Regions from separate parts of the Actinomadura monticuli genome, predicted to be linked through region 1. Evidence: predicted binding sites of a transcription regulator. Region 1 holds the regulator's gene; each other region holds the start of a gene.
What was found. Region 1 encodes HrcA, which represses chaperone genes, less so after heat shock. Its sites were predicted from a motif close to TTGGCACTCTCNNNNNGAGAGTGCCAA; they were not measured.
Positions count from the first base shown of each region.

Region 2: a site for HrcA is predicted at 1,334-1,360, ahead of groES (co-chaperone GroES). Genes of this name have one in related genera too.
Region 3: a site for HrcA is predicted at 3,140-3,166, ahead of groL (chaperonin GroEL). Genes of this name have one in related genera too.

Region 1 covers NZ_JAXCEI010000004.1:181,494-185,953, forward strand. The annotation lists gene SM611_RS10015 (hypothetical protein) at 1-60, shown strand, start outside; gene SM611_RS10020 (16S rRNA (uracil(1498)-N(3))-methyltransferase) at 83-814, opposite strand; gene dnaJ (molecular chaperone DnaJ) at 903-2,039, opposite strand; gene hrcA (heat-inducible transcriptional repressor HrcA) at 2,042-3,055, opposite strand; gene SM611_RS10035 (DUF3097 domain-containing protein) at 3,262-4,074, shown strand; gene hemW (radical SAM family heme chaperone HemW) at 4,071-4,460, opposite strand, start outside.
Region 2 covers NZ_JAXCEI010000017.1:133,118-137,577, reverse strand. The annotation lists gene SM611_RS30710 (class I SAM-dependent methyltransferase) at 34-1,248, opposite strand; gene groES (co-chaperone GroES) at 1,484-1,792, shown strand; gene groL (chaperonin GroEL) at 1,878-3,503, shown strand; gene SM611_RS30695 (sigma-70 family RNA polymerase sigma factor) at 3,721-4,413, shown strand; gene SM611_RS30690 (hypothetical protein) at 4,410-4,460, shown strand, end outside.
Region 3 covers NZ_JAXCEI010000001.1:289,710-294,169, forward strand. The annotation lists partial or broken gene SM611_RS01375 (DUF4132 domain-containing protein) at 1-1,312, opposite strand, end outside; gene groL (chaperonin GroEL) at 1,379-3,010, opposite strand; gene SM611_RS01385 (hypothetical protein) at 3,484-4,460, opposite strand, start outside.

The DNA of each region.
Region 1 (4,460 bases):
CAGGCGCCGACGAGCGAGCCCGCGAACACGACGGAGCAGGGCGCGGCGACCACGCCCTGACGCTAGCCCGCCCGCGGCCCGGTCACCAGCGTCCGGTGGCGGCCAGCAGGACGCTGGCCGCCGCCACCCCGGCCGTCGACGTGCGCAGCACGGTCGGGCCGAGCCTGGCGGGACGCCCGCCCGCCGCGGCGAACCGGTCGAGCTCCGCGTCCGTGATCCCGCCCTCCGGGCCGACGACGAGGACGATGTCCCCCTCCGCGGGCGGCCGGACGGCGCTCAGCGGCGCCTCGGCCCCCTCGTGCAGGACCAACGCGAGGGACGCCGCGGCGATCCGCGCGGCGACGTCCTCGGTGGACGCCAGGTCCGGAATTTCGGGCAGCCGGCCGCGCCGCGCCTGCTTGCCCGCCTCCCGCGCCGTCGCGCGCCAGCGGCCGAGGGCCTTGTCGCGGCGCTCCGGGCGCCACCGGGTGACGCAGCGGTCCGCCGCCCACGGGACGATCATGTCCACGCCGGCCTCGGTCATGACCTCGACGGCCAGTTCGCCCCGGTCGCCCTTCGGGAGGGCCTGGACGACCACGAGGCGCGGCGCCGGCGGCGGCTCCCGGTGCCGGGCCAGCACGTCCAGCGTCAGGGACGCGCGGTCGGCGGCGGTGACGACGCACTCGGCCAGCAGGCCCGCGCCGTCGGTCAGGTCGACGCGCTCGCCGGGCCGCAGCCGCCGCACGGCCGCCGCGTGCCGCCCTTCGGGCCCGTCGAGGACGACCGTGTCCCGCTCCAGCGCGTCCGTCCCGGCGAGGAACACCGGCGGGCTCATGTGGGGCCTCCGCCTCTCAATGGTGGGAGTCGCCGCGATGCTGGGGGTCGCCGCGGCGGCCTTCCCGGTAGGCCGCCGCCACGGCGCTTCAGTGCTGGTTGAAGACGTCCTTGATGCGGGAGAACATGCCGTTGCGCTGCCCGGGCGCGAACTTGCCGGGCGGGCGCTCCTCGCCGCGCAGGACCGCGAGGCGGCGGAGCAACTCCTCCTGCTCCTCGTCCAGCCGGCCCGGCGTCTCCACGTTCACGTGGATCATCAGGTCGCCGCGGCCGCTCTCGTTGAGGTGCCGGACGCCCCGGTTGTAGAGCGTGATGACCTGCCCGGACTGCGTACCGGGCTTGATGTCGACGCTCTCGGCCGCGTCCAGCGTCTCGATGGTCACGCTGGTGCCGAGCGCCGCCGCGGTCATCGGGATCTCGACCGTGCAGTGCAGGTCGTCGCCCTCCCGCTCGAAGATCGGGTGCGGCTTCTCGACGATCTCCAGGAACAGGTCGCCGGGCGGGCCGCCGCCCGGGCCGACCTCGCCCTCGCCGGCGAGCTGGATGTGGATGCCGTTCTCCACCCCGGCCGGGATCTTGACCTTGACGGTGCGCCGGGTGCGGACCCGGCCGTCGCCGGAGCACTCGGTGCACGGGTTGCGGATCACCGACCCGAACCCGCCGCACGCCGGGCACGGCCGGGCCGTCATGACCTGGCCGAGGAACGAGCGCTGCACCTGCTGCACCTCGCCGCGCCCGTGGCACGTCTCGCACGTCTCCGGATGGGTGCCGGGCGCGCAGCCCGACCCCTCGCAGGCGCCGCAGGCGACCGCGGTGTCGATGGACAGCTCGCGGGTCGTGCCGAACGCGGTCTCGCCGAGGTCGAGCTCGACCCGCAGCGTCGCGTTGCGCCCGCGCCGCGCCCGCGACCGCGGGCCGCGCGAGGTCGCCGTCCCGAAGAAGGCGTCCATGATGTCGCTGAACGGGAACCCGGCGCCGCCGAACCCGCCGGCGCCCGCGCCGGCCCCGGACGCGAACGGGTCCGCGCCGAGGTCGTACATCTCCCGCTTCTTGGGGTCGGAGAGCACCTCGTACGCCTGGGTGATCTCCTTGAACTTCTCCTGGGTCTCCGGATCCGGGTTGACGTCCGGGTGGAGTTCCCGTGCGAGCCGGCGGTAGGCCTTCTTCACCTCGTCGGCGCTGGCGTCGCGCCGGACGCCCAGGGTCGCGTAGTAGTCGTTCGCCACTTTCACGACCCCGCCAGGATCTGTCCCACGTAGCGTGCCACTGCCCGTACCGCTCCCATCGTGCTGGGGTAATCCATGCGTGTAGGCCCGAGCACTCCTAGCCGGGCCAAGGTGAGGTCGCCCACCCCGTAGTCCGCGGCGACGACCGAGGTCGATCGGAGCCCCAGGTCGGGGTTCTCGGTGCCGATCCGCACCGTAACTGTAGAGGAGTCTCCCGTCTCGCCGAGCAGCCGCATGAGGACGACCTGCTCCTCAAGGGCCACCAGCACCTCCCGCAGGCTCTGCGAGAAGTCCACGGCGGCGAGGTTGGCCGCGCCGGCGAAGACGATCTTCTCCTCGTGGTTCTCGACGAGCGTCTCCAGCAGGACCGACAGCACCGCCGCCGCGACCGGCCGGTCGTCCGCCCCCACCTTCTCGGGGAGGTCGGCGAGCGCGGCCGGCACGTCGCCGAGGCCGAGTCCGTCCAGGCATGTGTTGAGCAACGCCCGCAGGTGGCCGATCGATTCCTCGGAGACCGTGCCGGGCGTATCGATGACCCGCTGCTCCACCCGCCCGGTGTTGGTGATCAGGACGAGCAGCAGCCGCCCCTCGGCGACCGGGACCAGCTCGACGTGCCGCACCGACGAGCGGGTCAGCGACGGGTACTGGACCACGGCGACCTGCCGGGTGAGCTGCGCGAGCAGCCGCACGGTGCGCCCGACGACGTCGTCGAGGTCGTAGGCCCCGGACAGGAACGTCTCGATCGCGCGCCGCTCGGCGACCGACAGCGGCTTGATCGTGGACAGCCGGTCGACGAACAGCCGGTAGCCCTTGTCGGTGGGGACGCGGCCCGCGCTGGTGTGCGGCTGGGCGATGTAGCCCTGCTCCTCCAGCACCGCCATGTCGTTGCGGATGGTGGCGGGCGACACCCCGAGGTTGTGCCGGTCCGCCAGGGCCTTCGACCCCACCGGCTCGTTGGTGGAGACGAAGTCCTCGACGATGGCGCGCAGGACCGCGAGCTTGCGGTCGTCCAGCACGGCGTCACCTCCCTCGTCCGGCCGGGCCCCTGCCGCTGGCACTCATTGCTCCTGAGTGCCAAGTGTACGGCCCCCGGAGCCCCGGTCGGAGGGCCCGCGCACTCCCCGCCGGGCTGCGCGATCCTATCCGTATCGGACGCGGGCGCCACGCCGAGGGACGAGGGGCGACGCCGCGCGGGCGTCCCGGCGGGTTAATGTGCGGACCCGTGCGCAGTAAGGACTACGGAAACGACGTGCTCGCCGGCGACTGGCGCAGGCCCCGCAAAGGCCAGATTCCCGAGGTTCCGGCGGAACCCGGCCTGGTCGCGGAGGATCCGGACAGCGGGTTCTGCGGCGCGGTGGTCGGCTGCGACAAGTTCGGCGTCACCCTGGAGGACCGGTTCGGCAAGCGGCGCGTGTTCCCGCTCACCAAGTCGGGCTTCCTCATCGACGGCGAGCCGGTGACGCTGGTCAGGCCGGGCGCCGCGCCGGCGGGGCCGGCGCGGTCGGCGTCCGGCTCCCTCGCCGTCCGGGGGCTGCGCGCCCAGGTGGCCAAGGAGAGCCGCATCTACGTGGAGGGCGTCCACGACGCCGAGCTGGTCGAGAAGATCTGGGGCCACGACCTGCGCGTCGAGGGCGTCGTCGTGGAGTACCTCGAAGGCGTGGACGACCTGCCCGCCATCGTCGAGGAGTTCGGCCCGGACGAGGAGCGCCGCCTCGGCGTCCTCGTCGACCACCTGGTGGAAGGGTCCAAGGAGTCCCGGATCGCGGCGCGGGTGTCGTCGCCGCACGTCCTCGTCACCGGGCACCCGTTCATCGACATCTGGGAGGCGGTCAAGCCCGCGGCCGTCGGCATCGAGGCGTGGCCCCGCGTCCCGCGCGGCGTCCCCTGGAAGGAGGGCGTGGTCGCCGAGCTCGGCTGGAACGACGGCACCGGCGCCGCCTGGAAGCGGATCCTGAACTCCGTGAACACCTACACCGACCTGGAGCCCGCCCTCCTGGGCCGGGTGGAAGAACTGATCGACTTCGTCACGTCCTAGGTCAGGTCGCGGACCAGGGCGTCCGCCAGGAGGCGGCCGCGGAGAGTCGGGACGGCCCGGCCCCGCTCGTAGGGGGCGCCTTGCAGGAGGCCCTCGTCGACGGCCCTGCGGACGGCCCTGTCGTCCAGGAGTTCCGTGGGGCAGCCCTGGGCCAGGCGCAGTTCGAGCATGATGCGCTCGATCCGGCGGTCCTCGTCGGACAGGACCTCCCTGGCGTGGGCGGGCGTGACCCCCTCGGCCAGGCGGGAGGCGTAGGCGGCGGGGTGCTTGACGTTCCACCAGCGGGTCCCGCCCACGTGGCTGTGCGCGCCCGGCCCGACGCCCCACCAGTCGGCGCCCGTCCAATAGAGCATGTTGTGCCGGCAGGCGGCGGACGGGTCGGCGGC
Region 2 (4,460 bases), on a different contig from region 1:
AGTCTGCCCGATCAGCAACCCCGGCAGCTCCCATTAGGGCGCCGGGACGGGACGGGTGAGCAGCGCGACCGGGTCCCGTCCGACGCGCGTGACGACCAGGGTCAGCTCGCCGCCGCCGTGCCCGGCCCGGCGCCCGCCGAACCCGAGATCGCGCCGGAGCCGGTCGACGTCGACGGCCGAGCCGCGCTTCTTGACGGTCAGCACCCCGATCCCGCGACGCCGGAGCTCCGCGCGCAGGCGCTTCACCGAGAACGGCAGGACGTCCTCGACCTCGTACGCGGACGCGAACGGGGTCGGGCAATACCGGTCGGACGTGACGTACGCGATCCGCGGGTCCGCGAGCCCGCCGCCCACCATCTCTGCCACCTCGCCCACCAGATGGGCGCGGATGACCGCTCCGTCTGGCTCGTACAGGTACCGGCCCCACGCGCGCACGTCCGGGTCGTCCAAGCCCTGCGGGGTCAGCGTCCAGACCTCCGGATCGGTGTCGGACGAGAGCAGCGTGGCCCGGCGCCCCACGTCCCCCGCGAGCGACCCGAGCCAGAGGGCCGCCTCCTTGACGTCGCCGTGGACCGACACCCACTCGGCCTCCGCGCCGTCCGGAACGGTCTCATGCGGGATGCCGGGCGCCACCTTCACGCACGCGGCGGGCACTTTCCCGGCACTGGCCAGGACGACGTCGAGCGGCGGCTCGTAGGAACGGGGGTCGAAGACCCTGCCGCGCGCCGTACGGCGTCCGGGGTCGGCGAACACCGCGTCGAACCCGTCCGGCGGGGTCTTGGTGGCGTCCGCGACGCGTACGGAGGCGTCCAGTCCGAAAGCGGTCACGTTCGCCTGCGCCACGTCAGCCGTCAACGGGTCGAGTTCCACCCCTTCGCCGGCGAGGCCCGCGCGCCCCCGCGCGAGAAGGTCGGCGCCTATCCCGCATCCGAGTTCCAGCACCCGCGCACCGTCCAGATGGGCGGCGAACCGTCGAGCGCGGTGCGCCGCCACGCTCGCGCGGGTGGACTGCTCAAGGCCCGCCTGGGTGAAGTACATGCGCTCGGCGTCCGCGCCGAACTTGGCGCGCGCCCGTTCCCGCAGACGCACCTGCGTGAGCGCCGCCGCCACCAATACGGGGTCGTGCCGTTCGCGCAGCCGCGTCGCCGCGGCGAGCAGGCCGTCCCCGCTCACGTCCGCGGCGGCGGCCTCGCCGAGGACCGCCTGGCCGGAGGGGGTCCGCAGGGCGCGGAACGACGCGATGTCCATAGGGTGAAATTAGCCGCCGGTGAACAGTGCCGGGCGCCTCCGTGTCCGTGTTGACGGGCTCCCGGGCACGGCATAGTCTCCATGACTGGCACTCTCCTAGCGAGAGTGCCAACAACAGCGACAAGGTCGGTCTGGCACCCGCGACGGCAGGCCGGTCCAGGGTCGCCTCTTCTGTCACATGTGCTGGCCGGTCATCCGTGGCCGGCCGAGGACCAATCGAAGGGGAGGTCAGATCGTGACGACCGCCACCAAGGTTGTTCTCAAGCCGCTTGAGGACCGCATCGTCGTCCAGCCGCTTGAGGCCGAGACCACCACCGCGTCGGGCCTGGTGATTCCGGACACCGCCAAGGAGAAGCCCCAGGAGGGCACCGTCCTTGCCGTTGGCCCGGGTCGCGTCGACGACAAGGGCGAGCGCGTCCCCGTCGACGTCAAGGTCGGCGAGGTCGTGCTCTACAGCAAGTACGGCGGTACCGAGGTCAAGTACAACAACGAGGACTACCTCGTGCTCTCGGCCCGCGACGTGCTCGCGGTCATCGAGAAGTAATCACCGAGACGTGATGCACCCGCCCCGGTCGGCGCCGCCTTCGGCGGGGCTGCCGGGGCGGATCGCGTAAAAGAGGAGTATCCGCATGGCGAAGATCCTGGAGTTCGAGGAGGACGCTCGCCGGGCTCTTGAGCGCGGCGTCAACGCTCTCGCGGACGCCGTCAAGGTGACGATCGGCCCGCGCGGCCGCAACGTCGTCATCGACAAGAAGTTCGGCGCGCCGACGATCACCAACGACGGCGTCACCATCGCCCGCGAGGTGGAGCTGGAGGACCCCTACGAGAACCTCGGGGCCCAGCTCGCCAAGGAAGTGGCGACCAAGACCAACGACATCGCGGGCGACGGCACCACCACGGCGACCGTGCTCGCCCAGGCGCTGGTCCGCGAGGGCACCCGCAACGTGGCGGCCGGCGCGTCCCCGCTCGCGCTGAAGCGCGGCATCGACGCGGCCGCGCAGTACGTGTCCGACCAGCTGCTGAAGACGGCCCGCGAGATCGTGGAGAAGGGCGAGATCGCGCACGTCGCCACCATCTCCGCACAGGACGCGCAGATCGGCGAGCTGATCGCCGAGGCGTTCGAGAAGGTCGGCAAGGACGGCGTCATCACCGTCGAGGAGGCCCACACCATGGGCCTGGAGCTGGAGTTCACCGAGGGCCTCCAGTTCGACAAGGGCTACCTCTCGCCGCACATGGTCACCGACCTCGAGCGCATGGAGGCCGTCCTGGAGGACGCCTACGTCCTCATCGTGGACGGCAAGATCTCCAACGTGCAGGAGTTCCTGCCGCTGGCCGAGAAGGTCGCGCAGACCAAGAAGCCGCTGCTCGTGGTGGCCGAGGACGTCGAGGGCGAGGCCCTGGCGCTGCTCGTCGCCAACAAGATCCGCGGGACGTTCACGTCCGTCGCGGTGAAGGCGCCGGGCTTCGGCGACCGCCGCAAGGCGATGCTGGGCGACATGGCCACCCTGACCGGCGGCCAGGTCGTCAGCGAGGCCATCGGCCTCAAGCTCGACTCCATCGGGCTGGAGGACCTCGGCCGCGCCCGCCGGATCACCGTCACCAAGGACGCCACCACCATCGTCGACGGCGAGGGCTCCGCGGACGAGATCAACGCGCGCGTCAACCAGATCAAGGTCGAGATCGAGAACTCCGACTCCGACTGGGACCGCGAGAAGCTGCAGGAGCGGCTGGCCAAGCTGGCCGGCGGCGTCTGCGTGCTGCGCGTCGGCGCCGCCACCGAGGTGGAGCTGAAGGAGAAGAAGCACCGCCTGGAGGACGCCATCTCGGCGACCCGCGCGGCGATCGAGGAGGGCATCGTCTCCGGCGGCGGCAGCGCGCTGGTGCACGTGGCCAAGGAGGGCTTCGACGCCCTCGGCCTGTCCGGCGACGAGGCCACCGGCGCGGACGCCGTCCGCCGCGCGCTCAACGAGCCGCTGCGCTGGATCTCCGAGAACGCCGGCCAGGAGGGCTACGTCGTCGTCTCCAAGGTGCAGGCGCTGAAGGCCGGTCAGGGCTACAACGCCGCGACCGGCGAGTACGGCGACCTGATCGCCCAGGGCGTCATCGACCCGGTGAAGGTGACCCGCTCCGCGGTCACCAACGCCGCCTCGATCGCGGGCATGCTGCTCACCACCGAGGTGCTCGTCGTCGACAAGCCGGAGGAGGCCGAGGAGGCCGCCGGCGGTCACGGCCACGGCCACGGGCACGGCCACTGAGCCGTCCGGACGCCGCATCGGCAGACCCCCGTCCCTCCGGGCGGGGGTCTTGTCATTTGTCGGTTAATGAGTTATTTGCCGCTTGATGGGGCAGTGAAGATTTCGTGACACGTGGCAGTGAATTGAGCGCACGGTGTAGTTTCACCAGGTTCGCTCCAGCACTGTGACCATTCCGTTGTCATGGACGGGGCAGACACGCCCGGCGGTGCTGGGCATCATGCTTGACGTGACCGAGGGATGCTACGCCGGGACCATGACCGCGCGCGCTGCCGAACCCTCGGGAGGGTCGGCGCCTCCATCGCCCCGCGACACCGGCCGCGGGGCGCGCGCACCGCGTGCGGGGGACGCGGGCGACGGCGACCTCAAGGAGCTGACGAACCTCGCCGTCCAGGGCGACCCGGGCGCGATCGAGATCCTCATCGCCGAGGTGCGCCCGATGATCGTCCGGTACTGCCGGGCCCGGCTCGGACGGGTCTCCGGGCAGTACCACATCGCCGACGACGTGGCGCAGGAGGTCTGCATCGCCGTGCTGTCGGCGCTGCCCCGCTACCGGGACATGGGCCGCCCCTTCGCCTCCTTCGTCTTCGGCATCGCCGCGCACAAGATCGCGGACGCGCTGCGCAGCGCGGTCCGCGCGGCCGTGCCCACCGAGGACCTGCCGGACGGCCCCGACGACCGTCCCGGCCCCGAGGAGACGGTGGTCCGCTACATCGAGGCCCAGCGCGCCCGCGACCTGCTGACCCGGCTGCCCGAGCACCAGCGCGAACTGGTGCTGCTGCGGGTCGTCGCGGGGCTGTCGGCCGAGGAGACCGGCAACGTGCTCGGCATGTCCGCGGGCGCGGTGCGGGTCGCGCAGCACCGGGCGCTGGCCCGGCTCCGGGCGATGGCCAGAGAGGAGTCGATCGCTTGACGGAGCGCGGCCCCCTCACCGGCATCGGGGGCGCCCCGAATCCGGCC
Region 3 (4,460 bases), on a different contig from region 1:
AGTCCGCGGCCAGGCGCCACCGGCCGGGGGCCTTCGCCTGCCGTCCGATGCGGTCGAGCTGGGCCAGCGCCGCGTCGGTGCCGATCCATCCCAGCACCTGCACGGCGTGCTTGTCGGTCCCGGGGGCCGGCCAGTGGCCCGACAGCAGCGTCCCGAGCCGCCGGACGGCGCCGTCGTCGGCCGTCCGGCACAACTGGTCGAGCACCCAGCCGCTGCGGGACGGGGTTCCGGCGGCCAGCCAGCGCTCGAAGATCGCCCGGCCGAACGCGGCCGACGACTCGCGGTCGCACCGGTCGAAGACCTCATCGAGGCCGGAATGCATCGTCAGCGGGCCGTTCCAGCTGAGTCCCGGGCTGAGGACGAGCGCGCCGATGAGGTTGTCCACCGCGTCGGGCGGCAGCACCCGGCCGTCCCGCAGGCGCACCTCCGGCAGGGTTCCCGGGTCCAGCCACGGTGTCTTCCGCGGCTTGACGGGCCTGGTCGCCGGTGCCTTGGGCGTGTCCCCGGAGAGGGCGTGCCGGACGGCCTCGGCGGCGGCGTCGCCGTACGGCCGGGCCGCCTCCACCACCGACCCGGCCCCGTGCGCGTCCGCGATGAGCGAGAGCGCAGCGCGGGCGCGGTCGCGGGGAACGCGCTGTTTGCCCAGCGCGTTCGGCACCAGGAACGGGACGGCCGCGACGCCGTGCCTGGCGAACCGGTCGCGGGCCTTGCCGTTCGCGGATTTCAGCCGGAGCCAGTCGGCCATCAGCAGGGCCGTCTCGGCGTCCAGGAAAGGCATGAGCGCCCAGCCGCAGTGGTGTTCCTTCGCGTTGGGGAAGACCACGTGGCGGGCGTCGAGTCCGAAACGCGCCGGCATCGCGCGCAGGATCGAGAAGTCGGAACCGCGGGTGAGAACGGGCCGCCAGTCGGCGAGCAGCGGCCGGGCGATCTCCTCGGGCGCAAGCCCGAACAGGGAGTTCACCGCCGGACCGTACGTGACGCGCCCCTGCTCGAACTCCCGGGCGACCCCGGCCCAGCCGTCCGCCTCGAAGACATGCCGCAGATCGCGGGTGAGGTAGGGCCTGTCGGGGAGGGACATCAGCCACTGCTCGCGTTCGCCCGGCTCCCACGCGAGGCTCCGCTCCACCGGCGGTTCGAGCCCGGGAACGAGCACGGCCCCGTCCTTCGCGGCCGCCGCGGCCTCCCGGTAGGCGCGGGCTTCCCGCTCCCACGGCGGGTCGACCAGCAGTCGGGGCAGTTCGTCGCTCATCCTGAACCTTCCGGATCCGGGGAAATTCAGGAGTCGGACGCAAACGTTCGAACGCCGGTTCATACGACCAAGAGGGGGCGGCCCCGTGGGACCGCCCCCTCTACATGCCCGTTCGGGCCGAGGACTCGCTCAGAAGTCCATGCCGCCCATGCCGCCGGACGGGTCGCCCGCCGGGGCCGGGTTCTTCTCCGGCTTCTCGGCGATGACGGCCTCGGTGGTCAGGAACAGCGCGGCGATCGACGAGGCGTTCTGCAGCGCGGACCGGGTCACCTTGGCCGGGTCGAGAATGCCCGACTCGAACATGTTGACGTAGTCGCCGGTGGCGGCGTTCAGGCCCTCACCCGGGGTAAGGTTGCGAACCCGCTCCACCACGACGCCGCCCTCGAGACCGGCGTTCACCGCGATCTGCTTCAGCGGCTCCTCCAGAGCGCGCTTGACGATGTTGGCACCGGTGGCCTCGTCGCCCGCGAGCTCCAGCTTGTCGAACGCCTTGGTGCCGGCCTGCAGCAGCGCCACGCCGCCGCCGGGGACGATGCCCTCCTCGACCGCGGCCTTGGCGTTGCGGACGGCGTCCTCGATGCGGTGCTTGCGCTCCTTGAGCTCGACCTCCGTCGCGGCGCCGGCCTTGATGACCGCGACACCGCCCGCGAGCTTGGCCAGGCGCTCCTGGAGCTTCTCGCGGTCGTAGTCGGAGTCGGTGTTGTCGATCTCGGTGCGGATCTGGTTGACCCGTCCCGCGATCTCGTTGGCGTCACCGGCGCCGTCCACGATGGTGGTCTCGTCCTTGGTGATGACGACCTTGCGGGCGCGGCCCAGCATGTCGGTCGTGGTGTTCTCCAGCTTGAGACCCACGTCCTCGCTGATGACCTGGCCGCCGGTCAGCGTGGCGATGTCGCCCAGCATGGCCTTGCGGCGGTCGCCGAAGCCCGGCGCCTTCACGGCCACGGACTTGAAGATCCCGCGGATCTTGTTGACGACCAGGGTGGCCAGGGCCTCGCCCTCGACGTCCTCCGCGATGATCAGCAGCGGCTTGCCGGACTGCATGACGCCCTCGAGGACGGGCAGCAGGTCCTTGTTGGCCGACGCCTTGCCCTGAACGATCAGGATGTACGGGTCCTCGAGGGTCGCCTCCATCCGCTCGGGGTCGGTCACGAAGTAGTGCGAGATGTAGCCCTTGTCGAAGCGCATCCCCTCGGTGAGCTCGAGCTCCAGACCGAAGGTCTGGCTCTCCTCGACCGTGATGACGCCTTCCTTGCCGACCTTGTCCATCGCCTCGGCGATCATCTCGCCGATCTGCGGGTCGCCCGCGGAGATGGACGCCGTCGAGGCGATCTGCTCCTTGGTCTCCACGTCCTTGGCGAGCTTGGACAGCTCCTCGCTGACCCGCTCGACCGCGGCCTCGATGCCGCGCTTCAGCGACATCGGGTTCGCGCCCGCCGCCACGTTGCGCAGACCCTCGCGCACGAGCGCCTGGGCCAGCACGGTGGCGGTGGTGGTGCCGTCACCCGCGACGTCGTCGGTCTTCTTGGCGACCTCCTTGACGAGCTCCGCGCCGATCTTCTCCCACGGGTCCTCGAGCTCGATCTCCTTGGCGATCGACACACCGTCGTTGGTGATCGTGGGGGCGCCCCACTTCTTCTCCAGCACGACGTTGCGACCCTTGGGACCAAGGGTCACCTTTACTGCATCGGCCAGCTGGTTCATGCCGCGCTCGAGACCGCGGCGGGCCTCCTCGTCGAACGCGATCATCTTTGCAGCCATAGGCTCCAGTCCTCCCGGAACAAGGTGGCTTAAAAGGATCGAGCCGACGCCCGCGACGGACGGCCCCCGCCGACGACTGCCATTCCGCCGCCGGACTGAGGCCTCATCGCCCCGACCCAGACTGTGAAGCTGTCACTCTCCACAGTAGAGTGCCAACCGTTTTTTAGCACTCTACCCTGCCGAGTGCAAGCGCCACACATCCTGACCAGGGGAAGGTTCATCTCCCTGTCCAGACCCATTCCCACCTGCGACGGAATCCCGTCAGAACCTCTCACCGGTGTGTCGCCGCACTCCACCCTGCGTGCCCGTCCACCGCCATCCGCGGAACCCGCGCACCGGGGCGAGGCAGGTTTCCGGGGTGGACACACACATCGGCCGCTCCGGACTCGCGTTCGTCGGGAGCGGCCGATGGGCTTGTTCTTGGGACTACCACCCTGGTGAAACCGAACTATTCGCGGATGCTCGGCGGGCTGCTACTGGGCGCCCATCTGGGCGGCGGTGGCACCCTCGACCTCGTCCTGCTCCGAGCCCTCGACCTCGTTGACGACGGTGTTGCCCTTGCCGCCCTTGAGGCTGGTGTTGATGTCGTCGACCTTGACCGACCCGTTCCCGACCTTCGGCGAGGCGTAGGGCGAGCCCGTCACGCTGCTGAAGTTCAGGTTGCCCGGGCCGGACTCGCCGACGAGCGTGTGGCCGTTGTGCCCGATGTTCGAGTGCTTCACCCACTGGGCGAACTTGACCTTGCCGTGGTGCCCGTCCTTGCCGTTCGCGACTCGCTGGTTGCTCTGCTGCGGAGCGGCCTCCTCCTGCTGCGCCGCCTCCTGCTGCGGAGCGGCTTCCTGCTGCGGAGCGGCTTCCTGCTGCGGAGCGGCTTCCTGCTGCGGAGCGGCCTGCTGCTGAGCCTCCTGCTGCTGGGCGGCCTCCTGCTGCGGAGCAGCCTCCTGCTGAGCGGCCTCCTGCTGCTGCGGAGCCTGCTGCTGCGCCTCCAGCGTGTTCTGCTGGACGCCCTCAGCGGACGCCTGCTCGGCCATGCCCTGCTCGGCGGCCTCCGCGGCCTCGCCCTGCTCGGCGGCCTCGGCGGTCTCGCCCTGCTCCGCGGCCTCGGCGGTCGCGGAGCTCTCGGCGGCGTCGGCGCCCTCGCCGGCGTCCTGCTCCGAGCCCTCGACCTCGTTGGCGACGGTGTTGCCCTTGCCGCCCTTGAGGCTGGTGTTGATGTCGTCGACCTTGATCGACTCGTTCCCGACCTTCGGCGAGGCGTGCGGCGAGCCGGTGACACTGCTGAAGTTCAGGTTACCCGGTCCGCTTTCGCTGACATAGGTAGGCCCGTAATGCCCGATGTTCGCCTTGTCGACGGCATAGATGTGAATGTCCGCCATCGCAGAAGGAGCCGCCAGTACGGCGGCTCCCATCGCGATGCCGGTGACCGTCACAGCTCGCGCGATTCGATTCA